One region of the Anoxybacillus sp. EFIL genome, then DNA from elsewhere that is predicted to be linked to it. Evidence: riboswitches for the same ligand, from Rfam matches in the RefSeq annotation. Region 1 holds a riboswitch; each other region holds the start of a gene.
What was found. A riboswitch is a leader RNA that binds a small molecule or an ion and turns the genes downstream of it on or off. The one in region 1 is predicted to bind S-adenosylmethionine.
Positions count from the first base shown of each region.

Region 2: it holds a riboswitch for S-adenosylmethionine, as region 1 does, so the genes downstream of both, ES017_RS06410 (methionine ABC transporter ATP-binding protein) here and mtnK (S-methyl-5-thioribose kinase) in region 1, are expected to answer to the same signal.
Region 3: it holds a riboswitch for S-adenosylmethionine, as region 1 does, so the genes downstream of both, metK (methionine adenosyltransferase) here and mtnK (S-methyl-5-thioribose kinase) in region 1, are expected to answer to the same signal.

Region 1 is NZ_SDLH01000001.1:339,159-344,639, reverse strand. It holds gene ES017_RS01775 (sugar ABC transporter ATP-binding protein) at 1-116, opposite strand, end outside; gene ES017_RS01770 (sugar ABC transporter substrate-binding protein) at 113-1,225, opposite strand; gene mtnA (S-methyl-5-thioribose-1-phosphate isomerase) at 1,222-2,256, opposite strand; gene mtnK (S-methyl-5-thioribose kinase) at 2,267-3,436, opposite strand; SAM riboswitch class I at 3,509-3,608, opposite strand; gene ES017_RS01755 (carbon-nitrogen family hydrolase) at 3,696-4,490, opposite strand; gene ES017_RS01750 (pyridoxal phosphate-dependent aminotransferase) at 4,588-5,481, shown strand, end outside.
Region 2 is NZ_SDLH01000003.1:87,143-92,623, forward strand. It holds gene ES017_RS06400 (MetQ/NlpA family ABC transporter substrate-binding protein) at 1-399, opposite strand, end outside; gene ES017_RS06405 (methionine ABC transporter permease) at 416-1,084, opposite strand; gene ES017_RS06410 (methionine ABC transporter ATP-binding protein) at 1,074-2,102, opposite strand; SAM riboswitch class I at 2,178-2,283, opposite strand; gene ES017_RS06415 (hypothetical protein) at 2,605-3,078, opposite strand; gene ES017_RS06420 (response regulator transcription factor) at 3,462-4,061, shown strand; gene ES017_RS06425 (O-acetylhomoserine aminocarboxypropyltransferase/cysteine synthase family protein) at 4,101-5,393, opposite strand; gene ES017_RS06430 (hypothetical protein) at 5,458-5,481, opposite strand, start outside.
Region 3 is NZ_SDLH01000002.1:43,721-49,201, reverse strand. It holds gene ES017_RS03360 (phosphatase PAP2 family protein) at 1-349, shown strand, start outside; gene metK (methionine adenosyltransferase) at 396-1,601, opposite strand; SAM riboswitch class I at 1,722-1,830, opposite strand; gene pckA (phosphoenolpyruvate carboxykinase (ATP)) at 2,006-3,592, shown strand; gene ES017_RS03345 (N-acetylmuramoyl-L-alanine amidase) at 3,706-4,677, shown strand; gene ES017_RS03340 (energy-coupling factor ABC transporter permease) at 4,728-5,481, shown strand, end outside.

The DNA of each region.
Region 1 (5,481 bases):
CCGTTCATACCTAAAAGGGCGTGAACTTCGCCCGGTTGGACATGGAAGTTCACGCCGTTTAATACGGTGACATCGCCAAACGAATGGACGATTTGTTTCATAGAAAGCCCGCTCATTGTTTTTTCACCTGTTGTTCGAGCGTTTTCATCCATGGAGAGACAGCGACATTTGATTGCCCCCAGCCCGAAATGTAGTTGTGCAGTTCGCCCATCGACACTTGTTGATCTGGTAAGTCAGAACGTTTCACTAAATGCGGTTCAAGTGAGTAAATGTTTGGCGTTTTTTCCCCTGCAATTTTTTGATACGCAAAGCGCACTTGCACGCGTCCGACTTCCGCTGGATCGGTTGCTGTCGTTGCGACCCATGGGCTATTCGGTTGTTGAATCATTTGTAAATCTTCATCGCTTAAGTCGATGCCGTACACTTTAATTTCTGTTCGACCTGCTTGTTGAATGGCGCGCGTTGCTCCTTTGGCAAACTCATCCCACGTCGCAAACACCGCATCAATATCGCCTTTGTTCGGATATTTTTTCAAAATCGCTTCCATTTGCGTTTGTGTATCTAAAGCGGTGTTTGCGCTCGCTGTGCCGAATTTGGCGACTTCTTTTATGTTCGGATATCGTTTTTGAAACGCTCCGTAAATGACGTGGCGCCGTTCCATCGGCGTAAAGCCGCCGACCCAAATCGTGACGATTTCGCCTTCACCATTTAAATCTTCCGCTAACGTTTTTAACGTTTTCCATGCTAAGCTGTAATCGTCTTGGTCAATGACAGTGACACCCGGAATGTTTAAATCGTTATCGAATGCGACGACGTGAATGCCTTTTGCTAGCGCTTTTTCCACAGGGGCTTTTAACGCATCCGCCCGTCCATGATCTAATAAAATCGCATCGACGTTTTGGTTAATCGCCGTTTCGACGTACGATGCCATTTTCGTTAAATCGTTATCCGCGTTATAAATTTGCACGTCGCCGCCAAATTTTGCGACTTGTTCTTTCACACCTGCGATATACTGCGATGAAAAGGTGCCGATCGACATTTGCATAATAGCGGCAATTTTAATCGGTTTGTTTAGTGCGGCTGGAATGTCCGCTCCTGTTGTTTCATTCGTTTGTTTCGTTTCTTCTTTCGGTTGTTGTGCCGGTTTAGAAACGGCATCTTGTTCGTTCGTGCATCCGGCTAATAGCACCAAAAGAAGCACGAAGGCAAGCCATAAATTTCTCATGCGAAAACCTCCCCAAATAATGTCAGTAGTTTTGTTTCGTAATCGCCAAAAATGATGCCTTTTTCGGTAATAATGCCGGTAATGAGTTCATGCGGTGTGACGTCAAAGGCAGGGTTGTAGACGTTCACATTCGGTGCGATACGCACGCCGCCGATATGCGTCACTTCTTCTTTAGCGCGTTCTTCAATCGGAATGTCGTCGCCTGTTTTCGTCTGTAAGTCGATCGTTGAGAGCGGGGCGGCGACGTAAAATGGGATGTTGAACGCTTTTGCTAAAATGGCTAGACCGAACGTGCCGATTTTGTTTGCTGTGTCGCCGTTTGCGGCGATGCGATCCGCGCCGACGATGACAGCGGAAATGCGTTTTGCTTTCATCGTTTGCGCGGCCATGTTGTCGGTAATAAGCGTCACATCGACGCCGGCTTGCGAAAGCTCCCAAGCGGTGAGCCGTGCCCCTTGCAAGACAGGCCGCGTTTCACACGCATACGCGTGAAGCGTCATTCCTTTTTCTTTCGCTAAATGAAACGGAGCAAGCGCCGTTCCGTAGCGCGCCGTCGCAATCGCCCCGGCATTGCAAATCGTCATGATGCGATCGCCGTCTTGAAAAAGGGAAAGGGCATGTTCGCCGATGCGGCGGCATACGTCTTCATCTTCTACTTGAATGCAAATCGCTTCATGAATGAGCGTCGTTTTCGCTTCGTTGACGGATTTTGCTTGCGCGACGCTTTTCATAAGCCGATCAAGCGCCCAAAATAAGTTGACAGCGGTCGGACGCGAGCTAGCTAAATAGTCGCGGTCGCGCTTTAACTCGGCGTGAAACTGCGCTAAGTCGTCCGTCTCATACGATTTTGCCGCAAGCGCTAAGCCGTAAGCGGCAGTCATGCCGATTGCCGGCGCCCCGCGCACTTTTAACGTCACGATCGCATCCCATACGTCTTTTATGTTTTTTAATTCTAAATATTCCGTCTTATGAGGCAACGCTTGTTGGTTTAAAATTGTGATATGTGTATCGTGCCATTGTACAGATTTCATTGTCTTCCTCCTAGCTGTTCACATGTACCGTTTGTTGCACAAGTTGTTTGATCGCCTGAATCGGCAATTGTTCACGCTGTACGATCAGCGCACGTCCGAGGCGAAGCGCGTGACGTTTCGCATCAAGTCGGCGCTCAAGCGGCAATTCGTCAACGTCTGCGACATGGGCTAAACCGATCGTTCGGCGAATGACTTCACAGCCAGCAAATCCAATCGCTTCGATCTTTGCATCGTGAAGCACGTCTTGAAGCACGCCAGAAATTTGCGCATACGGTTCATCGCTTTCACGCCAAAGTTCAGAAAATGTGCGAACAAACACGTTCCACGTTTTTTCGATATGATGAAAGAGCGGTTCGCGGTCACGTTCATCGCGAGCGAGAGCGTTTAACAGCAAATTAGCGAAAAATTGCCCGAGATCAAAGCCGATTGGACCGTAAAATGCAAATTCTGGGTCGATCACTTTCGTTTCATCGTCGCTTGCGAAAATGCTTCCTGTATGTAAATCGCCATGAAGCAAGACGTCCGCTTTCGTTAAAAAGCGCCGTTTCAATTTTGCGGTTTCGCGTTTTAATGCGTCATCTTGCCAAAGCTGCTCGACATCTGCGCGAAGTTCCGCTTCAAAGTTATTTGTGTCATGGTCAAAAAACGGGTCGGTAAATACGAGATCTTCTGTAATTTTACAAAGTTCAGGGTTTGTAAATTGTTGTGCGAGTTTCTTTTTTTGTTGTTGGTTCATGCCGAAATCAGACGTGTAAAACGCTGTTTTTGCGATAAATTCACCGATATGTTCCGAAAGTTTTGGAAACGTTTTTCCTTCGATCAGCCCGCGACGTGCAATTTGTAAATGCGATAAATCTTCCATCACTGTAATCGCTAAAGACTCATCAGAATAGTATACTTTCGGAACGTATTGAGGGACGTAGCTTGCGAAAGTGCGCAACGCTTGGCTTTCAATCGTCGCCCGTTTTAACGTGAGCGGCCAGCTTTCGCCGACGACTTTCGCATACGGTAACGCTTGTTTGATGATGATGCTGTCGTTTGTGCGCTCGTTGACGATACGAAACACGAGATTTAAGTTGCCATCGCCAATTTCTTTGCATGAAAGAAGCGCATCTTTTCCAAAAAGCCCCAACCGAACAGCAAGGGCGATCGCTTTTTGTTCTGTTAACGGTTCGTACATACAAATTCCTCCCTTGACATAAATAAAAAACCTCTTTCGCTGAACGAAAGAGGTTTGAAGTTTGCTTCGCACCTCTTATCTCTCAGCCTACTGCTGCAAGAATTAGCACCGTGCGTCATCGCCGGTTGCCGGGCTTCATCGGGCTCGTCCCTCCACCTGCTCTTGATAAGAGTGTTTATCGTTATTTGAATGTTTTTAACAGTGAAAAAGTTTCGTGAATTCGCTTGATTCGAATCATACATCGGTTCATGCTCGTTTGTCAATCCTTTTTTTCAAAAATTTTATACACGTCTGGGCGACGATCAGCAAAAATCGGGATGCGTCCGCGCACATGTTGCACTTCGTTTATGTCAATATTCGCCATAATGACCGTTTCTTGTTCGTCCCCTTCAGCGAGCACGTTTCCCCATGGATCGATGATCATCGAATGACCAGCAAATGTGTTGTTCGGGTCTTTTCCTGCGCGGTTGCAAGCGACGACGTAACATTGGTTTTCAATCGCTCTCGCCATTAATAACGTACGCCAATGATGAAGGCGAGCAAGCGGCCACTCCGCGACGACAAATAGCACTTCGGCTCCGTGAAGCGCATGAGTGCGAATCCATTCTGGAAAACGAATGTCATAACAAATGACGCCTGCGCACGTCGTGTGAGCGAGTTGAAAAACGTGTAACGTCTCCCCAGCTTGTAAATACATATGTTCATCCATCAATTTGAACAAATGAAGTTTACTATATTCGCTAACGACATGGCCGTTTCGGTCGACGACATACATCGTATTCGTCATTTGTTTGTCTGTTTTTTTCGCTACCGATCCGCCGACAATATGCACATCGTACGTGCGCGCAAGCGAGGAAAGAAACGTTTTTGTATCTTCGCCGTTTTCGTCGGCGATGTCTGTTAATCTCGTTAAATCGTATCCTGTCGTCCATAGTTCTGGCAATACGACGACGTCGACGTCACGCGCCATTTGTTCCATGTAGCGCACGATCGTTTGTTTATTTTTTTCAGGCGCTCCAAACGCAATGTCCATTTGTATACAAGCGATATTCATTTCATTCACCTCGAAAAATTTTCTTTACATTTTGATTTTTACGATATATGATACATGACTAGAATTTCAACCTTTTTGTGAAGTAGGTGTGCGAAAAATGAAAACATTTCCGCAATCGAACTTGTTACAGCAACTACCGAAGCAATTTTTTGCTTCGCTCGTTCAAAAAGTCAATACGGTCATTGCTGAAGGGCATGACGTCATTAATCTTGGGCAAGGAAATCCGGATCAGCCGACCCCTGCTCATATTGTAAACGCAATGCAACAGGCGGTAGCAAAGCCAGCGTACCATAAATATTCCCCGTTTCGCGGGTATTCGTTTTTGAAAGAAGCGGTAGCGACGTTTTACAAACGGGAGTATGGGGTAACCATTGATCCAGAAAAAGAAGTCGCCATTTTATTTGGCGGCAAAGCTGGGCTCGTTGAAATGCCGCTTTGTTTATTAAACCCCGGCGATGTCGTGCTCGTTCCCGATCCCGGTTATCCGGACTATTGGTCGGGCGTTGTGCTTGCGCGGGCGCGCATGGAAATGATGCCGCTGCGGGCGGAAAACGACTTTTTGCCCGATTATGAGGAGTTAAACAAAGACGTCGTTCGTCAAGCGAAATTGATGTTTTTAAACTATCCGAACAACCCGACAGGCGCGACAGCAACGGAATCGTTTTTTAAAAAAACCGTTTCGTTTGCTGAAACATACGGCATTGCTGTCGTGCACGATTTTGCGTATGGGGCGATCGGGTTTGACGGGAAAAAGCCGGTCAGCTTTTTACAAGTCGAAGGGGCGAAAGACGTTGGCATTGAAATTTATACGTTTTCAAAAACGTACAATATGGCAGGATGGCGCATCGGCTTTGCGGTCGGCAACGAAAGCATGATCGAAGCGATTAACGTTTTGCAAGATCATTTGTATGTGAGCATGTTCGGCGCCATTCAAGAAGCGGCAGCGGTTGCGCTTTTACAGTCGCAACAATGCGTCGATGAGCTTGTCGCC
Region 2 (5,481 bases), on a different contig from region 1:
AATGATTTTTGCACCGTTTGGTAGCTCTTCAAGACTTTTGTATTTTTTTGAATATACGCCAATCGGCTCAATATGAATACCGCCTGCATTCACAAAGTCATAGCCATGTTCTTTCATTTGAGCTTCTAAATAAGGAATGTGTTGGAAATAGTTTGCATCTAACTCTTTATCCGCTAATGCTTTGTTTGGTAACACGTAATCTTGGAACGTCACAATTTCTAGTTCAATTCCTTTTTCTTTTAAAATTGGTTTTGCTTTTTCTAAAATTTCTGCATGTGGTACGTTTGATGCACCGATGACAAGCTTGTTCGCTTTTTCCTCTGCACTTTCATTGTTTCCGCAAGCAGCGAGCGCGAAAACGATCATGGCAGCAACAAGTAAAGAGAGCCATTTTTTCATTTGTTTTTTCCTCCTTTTATCGTTTATCTATTTTAGAAGTGACAAAGTCACCAACAAACTGAATGATAAAGACGATGACTAAAATGAGCACTGTTGCAACGAGCGTCACATCGTTATTGTTACGCTGGAATCCTTCCAAATAAGCTAAGTTCCCAAGCCCCCCAGCACCGACAACTCCCGCCATCGCCGTATAGCCAACGAGAGCGATCGCTGTAACGGTAATTCCGGATACAAGGGCAGGAAGCGCTTCAGGGAGGAGCACTTTCCAGATGATTGTCGTTGTCGTTGCTCCCATCGCTTTTGCCGCTTCAATAACTCCTTTATCAATTTCACGAAGCGCAATTTCAACCATGCGCGCATAAAATGGAGCCGCTCCAATAATGAGCGCCGGCAGTGCCGCATTGGCACCAAGAATCGTACCGACAACAAACTTAGTAAACGGGATGAGTAAAATAATTAAAATGATGAACGGGATCGAACGGAAAATGTTAACAAACGATGCGATAACGCTGTTAATGATACGATTTTCCCATATGTTTCCCTTTGACGTTAAAAAGAGTAACAATCCAAGCAAAATGCCGAGCACAAACGTCGCCGCAACTGAAATAGCTGTCATATATAACGTTTCCGCTGTTGCCGCCCATATTTTATCCCAAACGACGTTCGGAAATAGCTCATTCCACATTCGCCAACACCTCCACTCCAACTTCTTGCTGGCGAATAAAAGCGAGCGCTCGCTCGATTTCTTCATTCGCACCGTCTAAATGAACGAACAACACCCCGTATGAACCGTGATGCGTTTGCGAAATTTTTCCTTGCAAAATATTCACATTTAGATTAAATTGGCGAATAAGCTGTGTAATGAGCGGTTGCTCAGCCGCTTCGCCGACAAATGTAAGCTGTACAACTTTTCCATTTGGATATCGCTCAAGAAGATGCAACATCGCTTCTTTCGTTTCTTCCGGCTCAGTTACTTGTTGAACGAAACGCTTCGTAATCGGCTGCTCCGGCTTACGAAACACGTGAAGCACTTCACCCATTTCAACGATTTTTCCGTTTTCCATGACCGCTACACGATCACAAATTTTACGAATGACGTGCATTTCATGGGTGATTAATACGATCGTTAAACCGAGACGTTTATTAATGTCGACGAGCAAATCTAAGATGGAATCTGTCGTTTGTGGGTCGAGCGCTGACGTCGCCTCGTCGCACAACAACACTTTCGGATTGTTCGCTAACGCGCGTGCAATGCCGACGCGCTGCTTTTGTCCTCCGCTCAATTGCGACGGATACGCGTCTTCCCTTCCTTGCAGTCCGACAAGTTGAATTAGTTCATCAACGCGCTTCATTCGCTCCTCTTTCGGGACGCCGGCAATTTCGAGGGGGAATGCAATATTTTCGCGCACTGTTCGCGACCAAAGTAAATTGAAATGTTGGAAAATCATGCCGATTTGCTGGCGCGCTTGTCGCAATTGTTTTCCGCCAATTTTTCCAATCTCCTTGCCATCGACGATGACTTCGCCGCTCGTTGGCTTTTCTAATCCGTTTAATAACCGAATGAGCGAACTTTTTCCTGCACCGCTATAGCCGATAATGCCAAAAATTTCTCCTGCTTCAATATGCAAGTTCACACGATCAACAGCGGTCACATGTCCACTTGCTGCTTTGTACACTTTTGTTACATTCGATAATGTAATCACGTTGCTGTCACCTTCCTTCCATGAAAAAAGCCTTTCTGCTCAAGAGAACAGAAAGGCGCGAATCGTCCGTTCTGTCTCTTATCTCTCAAAGCAAACGCTTTGTGTGAATTGGCACCATTTCAGCAGCGCTGACGGTTGCCGGGTTTCATCGGGCACATCCCTCCACCTCTCTTGATAAGAGCGCTTTTAAACGCTTTATTCAGTTAACGTTTTAATATGTTTGAGGATCATTTTAAATTACGAAAGTGAGTATATCATCGAAAGAAGGACGGTGTCAATAAAAATTTTTCAACTATTTCCCCTTCATAATCAAGTGAACGGAATATATAGCATGAGAAATCGCTACTCTTCGGATGTCGGGCTACGAACAACCCACCGCTTTGTTAAAATGCAAAAGACTGACCCAGCACGCATTAGCGTTTCAGATCAGCCTCTTCAGTTCAAAAAATGAAGTTAAACTTTCCAATTGTAGGCATACATAGTTACATGCCAAACGGACCCTTTAATTACATTCTTCTTTTGTAATTCTAATCGTTACGTACACTTTATGAAAGGAGTCATAGTAGTCAGCTTGTGCAACACTAGATGTATACCATTTATCAACTAATTTCAAGTAAGAATCTGTATTTACTAAAGAATAAATCCCCGTAATAGTAGAAGTCTTAGTCGTTAGATTTCGATCGTACGTAACTGTCATCGTCACTGTACCATACATACTCTGAACCGTTTTTGTTTCTTTATTTCCTCGGACAATCGTATCAAGTGGAGCAATTTTTGATTTTGAATTGCTTAATTTTGCCATTGAACTCCCTACTGCAGGAGTAACTGTAATTGTTACATTCCCCTCTTTATATACTCGTTTCGGGAGCGTACTAGCTTCAGTAGTAATTAACGACCCAAAAAAACCATCTAATAACAGAGTAGCAGTTAGTGCTAGGGTAGCAACTAAAATAAGCCTTCTAAATTTACTTTTCATTATTTTCTCTCCTCACATAGTCCAATTGTAATGCTAGTTCTCCGCTACTTGTCCATAATGAGATAGACTTGTACATTAGCGCCAGTTAAACATCGGTATCATGAATATAAGCAGAAATTTTTATTTAGCTGATTACTCACCATAGGTACAACATATTGTATAAAAATCGGACGTTCTTTATTTCAACTTATACATTGCTCATACTCCTCCGCTTCTTCTCCCAAAAATAGCTGATCAGCTATTTTCATTTTACCAAAAATAGAAAAGAAAAAAATCCGTATTTTCCGCCAATTTTTTGGCGAAAATCCGCCAATTTCTTCAAAATAAATGACAAAGTTTATTAAATGAAGTAGAATCTAGTAAAAAAGTGGAGGGGAAATTGCATGGCTATTCGTACATTGCTTATTGATTCTGACCCTATCTATTTGCTTGGGTTGAAAAAATTGTTGGAAAACGAAAGCAATATAACAGTTATCGGTTCTTGTTCTTGTATCGATTCACTAGATACTTTCATACATATACATGTACCAGATGTCATTGTGATAAATGTGCACATGCACATAATAAAAGCATTGGGCTGGATAAAAAATGCGAAGGAAATATACCCCACAATAAATGTCATTATGCTATGCAACTATCCACCGCTCGCCTTATCTGCGCATGAGGCAGGTGTATCCGTCGTATTGTCAAAAGAAAAAGTTTCCACTCATTTAGCACATATGATCCGATACAGCAACGAAGGAGAAAAATATTTTTTGGTGGATAGTGAAACTATGTATTCAACAAAGCATGGTTTAACAAACATTGAAATCAATATACTACAAATGTTGGCAGATGATCAAACGAGTGTACAAATTAGCGAACGGCTAAAGATAAGCAAACGAACAGTGGAACGTCACCTTTCTTCTATTTTCGAAAAATTAGGAGTTTCGTCACGAACAGGAGCGGTTGCCGAAGCGCTGCGGTTACAACTCATAAAATGAAAGGTGCTAGTCGAAAAATCTAACTAGCACCTTTCATATTTACACCCGCGAATACATCGACCGTACCCCTGTCGCCGCTTCAATCGCTTGTTCTAAGTCTTCGATTAAATCATCCACATTTTCGATGCCGACCGATAAACGAATCATATCTTCTGTTACACCAGATGCTTGTAAATCTTCTGTGCTTAGTTGTTGATGCGTTGTGCTTGCCGGATGAATAATTAAACTTTTTGCATCGCCAACGTTTGCCACATGCGACCAAAGCTTCACATTGTTAATAAGTGCAGCTCCTGCTTCCCTTCCCCCTTGAATGCCAAAAACGACGACTGCTCCTGCCCCTTTTGGCATATATTTTTTCGCTAGCTCTTTCGCTGGATGGTTGTCATGTTCAGGATACAACACCCAACGGACAGCTGGATGATTATCTAAATATGCAACAATTTTTCTTGTGTTTTCAATATGTTCTTTCATGCGCACGTGCAACGTTTCAAGCCCTAAATTAAATTGAAAGGCGTTGAACGGGCTAATGGCTGGTCCTAAATCACGTAACAACTGCACACGTGCTTTCACAATATACGCTGCCGCTCCGATGTCTGCATAGATAAGGTTATGATAGCTCGGATCTGGTGTCGTAAACGCTGGAAACTTTGGCGAGTTCCAGTCAAACTTTCCACCGTCGACAATGATGCCTCCTAGCGTCGTCCCGTTGCCAAGCAACCATTTCGTCGCAGAATGAACGACAATGTCTGCTCCATGTTCAATCGGACGGCAAAGATACGGCGTCGCAAACGTATTATCGATAATGAGCGGGACACCTGCTTCGTGGGCAATGTTTGCAACCGCCTCAATATCTAACACATGCAAACTCGGATTGCCGATCGTTTCCGCAAAAATAGCTTTCGTTTTCGGTGTAATTGCAGCGCGGAAATTTTCTGGGTTAGCTGGATCGACAAAATGAGTTGTAATGCCGTATTTCGGTAACGTATTTGCAAACAAATTGTACGTCCCTCCATACAGCGTGGAAGCAGACACAATATCATCTCCTGCTTGAGCGACGTTTAAAATGGCCATCGTAATCGCCGCCATGCCGCTCGCCACTGCTAAAGCCCCTACACCACCTTCAAGCTTTGCTACTCGCTCTTCAAATACGGTCACCGTCGGATTATGAATGCGCGTGTAAATGTATCCTGCTTCTTTTAATGCAAATAAGTTTGCCGCATGCTCTGTGCTATCAAACAAATACGCATTTGACTGATAAATCGGTACCGCACGCGCTTTCGTTATCGGATCGGTTTGTAGTCCCCCGTGTACAGCAATCGTTTCAAATTTCATCATTTCTCCCCCTGAACGAATAATTGTTGAATATTTTGAATTTTAACACGATAAAAACTGCTCGTCAATGAACAAGATCGTACGGTTT
Region 3 (5,481 bases), on a different contig from region 1:
GGATGCTGCTATCGCCAGTGCCATCGCATTAGCACTTAGCCATATTCCTGTCGCAATGATGAAAAAAATGTACCCACGCAAACGACCGTATATTTCACTTCATAACACGAAAGTAACAAAAAATCCGTTAACTGATCATTCATTTCCATCCGGACATACAACCGCAGTATTTTCTGTCATCATTCCATTTTTACTATACGCTCCGGCATTAACGATTTGGCTCTTGCCCATCGCGTGTAGCGTCGCGATTTCGCGCATTTATTTAGGACTCCATTATCCATCTGATGTGCTTGCAGGCTGTATGCTCGGTACGTTGTTTGGCGTCGCTTCATTTTCTGTTCTTACTTAAAAAAGTAAGAAAGGAGAGCTACATCTTGTAACTCTCCCTTTTTTCTTTACTTCGCCAACTGTAACGCTTGTTGTTTTAACACTTCTGCTTTATCTGTACGTTCCCAAGGAAGATCAATATCTGTGCGACCAAAGTGACCGTAAGCAGCTGTTTGTTTGTAAATCGGGCGACGAAGATCAAGCATTTTAATAATGCCCGCCGGACGAAGGTCAAAGTTGTTGCGCACCACTTCAATTAATACATCTTCAGATACTTTGCCCGTGCCGAACGTATCAATTGAAATCGATACAGGTTTTGCAACACCGATCGCATATGCTAACTGCACTTCACATTTATCTGCAAGACCCGCTGCAACAATGTTTTTCGCTACGTAACGTGCCGCATACGCTGCTGAGCGGTCTACTTTCGTTGGATCTTTTCCTGAGAATGCCCCGCCGCCGTGACGTGCATAACCACCGTATGTGTCAACGATAATTTTACGTCCTGTCAACCCTGCGTCACCTTGTGGACCACCGATGACGAAACGTCCTGTTGGGTTGATAAAATATTTTGTGTTTTCATCGATCAATTCTGCCGGAACGACAGGTTGAATGACATGTTCTTTAATGTTGCGTACAATTTGATCTTGTGTAATTTCTGGATGATGTTGTGTAGAAACAACGATCGTATCGATACGTACAGGTTTGCCGTTTTCATCGTACTCGACTGTCACTTGCGTTTTTCCGTCTGGACGTAAGTACGGTAAAATGTCTTCTTTACGCACTTCCGCTAAACGACGTGCAAGTTTGTGTGCAAGAGAAATTGGTAGCGGCATAAGTTCTTTCGTTTCGTTGCACGCGAAGCCAAACATTAATCCTTGGTCACCTGCACCGATCGCTTCGATTTCTTCATCTGTCATTTGTCCTTCGCGAGCTTCTAACGCTTTGTCAACACCCATTGCGATATCTGGCGACTGTTCATCAATTGACGTCAACACTGCGCACGTATCTGCATCAAAGCCGTATTTTGCACGCGTATAGCCAATTTCACGAATTGTTTCACGAACAATTTTCGGAATATCTACATATGTAGATGTTGTAATTTCTCCACTCACTAACACAAGTCCTGTTGTTACGCTCGTTTCGCACGCGACACGCGCATTCGGATCATTCGCTAAAATCGCATCTAAAATCGCATCGGAAATTTGGTCGCAAATTTTATCCGGATGCCCTTCCGTTACAGATTCAGATGTAAACAGACGACGTTTAGGCATTTAAACATTCCTCCTCAGTATAATGGCAAATGATACGGTACTCATCCCTCTTATTATGGTCTATCGTGAAAAAAACCTTTCCCTCAGAGGAAAGGTTTTTGCATTTGTCTGCGCCTTTCACTCTTATCGTTCAAGGGCGTTCCCTTGCCACAGGTTAGCACCTTTTCACGCATGTGACGGTTGCTGGGTTTCATCGGGCCTGTCCCCCTCCACCAACTCGGGATAAGAGTATCCGTTCATTTCAGCATCATATCACATCTGTATGAAGCGAGTCAATGTTTTTTATGCCACAACGATCTTGAAAATAAATTCAAGAAAAATACATGAATTAGTATGGATTATTTATTAAAATGTGTTATACTTTTTACATGAAGAATAAATCAAACAAAGGTAGGTTTTGTCCAATGAATTCCATTGAACTGACAAACAAATTATCAACACTCTTGCAAAGGGATGGGGTTTTTCATAACTTATCTGTACCACGATTAGTAGAAAAAGTGTTAACTCGTCAAGAAGGCATTCTCACTTCATCCGGTGCTGTTTGCGCAACGACCGGAAAATATACAGGCCGTTCCCCAAAAGATAAATATATCGTTGAAGAACTATCTGTTAAACATAAAATTGACTGGGGAACAGTTAATCAACCAATTTCCGAAGAAGTGTTTGATCGTCTTTACAATAAAGTCGTTGATTATTTAATGACAAAAGAAGAAGTGTTCGTATTTAACGGTTTTGCGGGTGCCGATCCAGCTTATCGTTTACCTATTCAAGTAGTGAATGAGTTTGCTTGGCATAATTTATTCGCTCATCAATTATTCATTCGTCCAACAGCAGAGGAACTAAAAACACACGAGCCGCAATTTACAGTCATTTCTGCACCGACATTTAAAGCTGATCCAGCTGTAGACGGCACGCGTTCAGAAACGTTTATTATCATCTCATTTGAACGTCGTACCGTGCTGATTGGTGGAACAGAATATGCAGGGGAAATGAAAAAATCGATTTTCTCGGTCATGAACTTTTTATTGCCAGAACAAGGAATCTTTCCGATGCATTGTTCAGCAAACGTAGGTCAAGAAGGAGATGTGGCGCTCTTTTTCGGTTTATCGGGCACAGGAAAGACAACACTTTCTGCTGACCCAAACCGTCGCCTAATTGGCGATGACGAGCACGGTTGGTCAAATAACGGCGTGTTCAACATTGAGGGCGGATGTTATGCGAAGTGCATTAACTTATCACGCGAAAAAGAGCCGCAAATTTTCGATGCGATTCGCTTCGGTTCCGTATTAGAAAACGTCATGATTGATCCAGACACACGCATACCAAACTATGACGATGCGACGTTAACCGAAAATACGCGCGCAGCATACCCGCTTGAAGCAATGGACAATATCGTCCAACCGAGCGTTGCAGGTCATCCGCATACGATCGTCTTTTTAACGGCCGATGCGTTTGGTGTATTGCCTCCAATTAGCAAATTAACAAAAGAACAAGCAATGTATCATTTCTTAAGCGGCTATACAAGCAAGTTAGCGGGCACAGAGCGCGGAATTACGGCACCTGAAGCAACGTTTTCTACTTGCTTTGGCTCACCGTTTTTACCGCTTCCTGCAACACGCTATGCAGACATGCTCGGACAAAAAATTGACGCTCATGGCGTGCAAGTATTTTTAGTCAACACCGGTTGGACAGGAGGCGGATACGGTGTTGGTGAACGGATGAAACTGTCTTATACGCGCGCAATGGTCAAAGCTGCGTTGGAAGGCGAATTAAACAACGTAGAAACCGTTCAAGACCCAATTTTCGGTCTGCATATTCCGCTTCACGTCCCAGGTGTACCTGATGAAGTATTGCAACCAAAAAGCACATGGGCAGATCAAGAAGCATATGAACAAAAAGCAAAAGAACTTGCGGCGAAGTTCCGTGAAAACTTTAAAAAATTCACAAACGTTGATCCACGCATTGAACAATTCGGGGGACCGATCGCATAAATGAAAAGGCTGCCTGTTTTCGGCAGCTTTTTCATTTTTCATATGTTCGTACAAACCATTTCATTCAATGAAACATATAGTAGTACATAGAAATAAAGAAAAGGAGGCTAAAAATGAATGAACTATTTGCGATTCCTCAATTAAAAGATATACGCCACCTTCTTCCCACTCGCTCTGGCCAATCGTATAAAAAAACAACACTTGAACAAAAAACGCACATCATTATTCATCATAGTTTAACGAAAACAGGCTCGGCATTTGCGTTCGCCAATTATCATGTAAGCAAAGGATGGCCAGGCATCGGATACCATTTTGTCATTGAACAAGACGGAACGATTCATTTTTGTAACGACTTAGAAACGATTAGTTACCATGTCGGCAACCATAACACTTATTGCATCGGCATTTGTTTAACGGGCGATTTTCGCACACAACAACCGACGGATGAACAAAAACAATCATTGAGAACGTTATATAAAACGCTGGTAAACATCTTGCCGAACTATAAAGATGTGAAAGGACATAATGAGCTAAAAGGATATGAATGGAAACAATGCCCTTGTTTTAACTATGCGCAAGTATTAGCAGAAAAAGAAAACATCGAAATAAAAGAAGAAGTCAAACTGTATACCGTCGAACGAGGAGATACGCTATGGGCCATTAGTCAAAAAACAGGGGGAAGTGTAAAAACGTTATTGCGCCTAAATCCAAACGTGGATCCAAGAGCGTTACAGCCCGGGCAACAAATAATCATTGAAAAACTAGTAAAAAAAGAAGAAGTGAAAACTCCATCACAACCATCCAATCAAACACCGAAACAACAAAACATAGTCGAACAACTGATCAGTAAGCTTCCAAATAAAGTATTGCGATATGGCGATCGCGGCGAAGACGTTCGCACCTTACAACAAGCGCTAAATATGATCAATTTTAAATGCGGAGCAGAAGACGGAGTATTTGGCAAAAAAACGTTAGATGCCGTGAAACGAGTGAACCTTATGTTTTCAGGCGGAAATAAAAATGGTGTTTATGACGAAAAGACGAAAAATTATATAATAAGCAAACTTAGAGAAAAAATGAAATAGCTTTCCATAACATATCTCCCCTATAATAAGGTGTAAGGGGGGATATTTTTATGCATATGGCAGATGCACTTATTTCACCTGCAGTAGGAATGGCGATGTGGGGGGCTACGGCGGGTGTAGCAAGCTACTCATTAAAAAAATTAAACATGGAAGCAGATGAAAAAAAACTGCCGCTGATGGGGGTGCTTGGAGCATTTGTATTTGCAGCGCAAATGATTAACTTTACCATTCCTGGTACAGGATCGAGCGGACATTTAGGTGGTGGATTGTTACTTGCCGCTTTGCTAGGTCCTTATGCAGCTTTTTTAACGTTAGCCGTCGTTTTATTTATTCAGGCACTCTTTTTTGCAGATGGCGGACTGTTAGCATTCGGATGCAACGTGTTCAATCTCGGCTTTTACACATGTTTTATCGCATATCCACTTTACAGACGACTCATTCGCCGAACAAACATCTGGTTTGCTTCCATCATCGCTGCCGTCGTTGGATTGCAACTTGGGGCATTTAGCGTCGTCGTTCAAACGTTGTTATCCGGAAAAGTCGAATTACCATTTACGACGTTCGCTTTATTTATGCAACCGATTCATTTGGCGATTGGCATTGTAGAAGGAATGGCTACAGCAGCTGTCATCTCATTTGTGATGAAAGCAAAGCCAGAACTTTCAACAACAAATACACCGACAAATCGTCTCATCGGGACACTCGGTTTGCTTGCGCTTCTCATCGGTGGCATTTTTTCATCCATCGCTTCGTCCAAACCAGATGGATTAGAATGGTCTATTTTACGCACAGCAGGTACGGAGG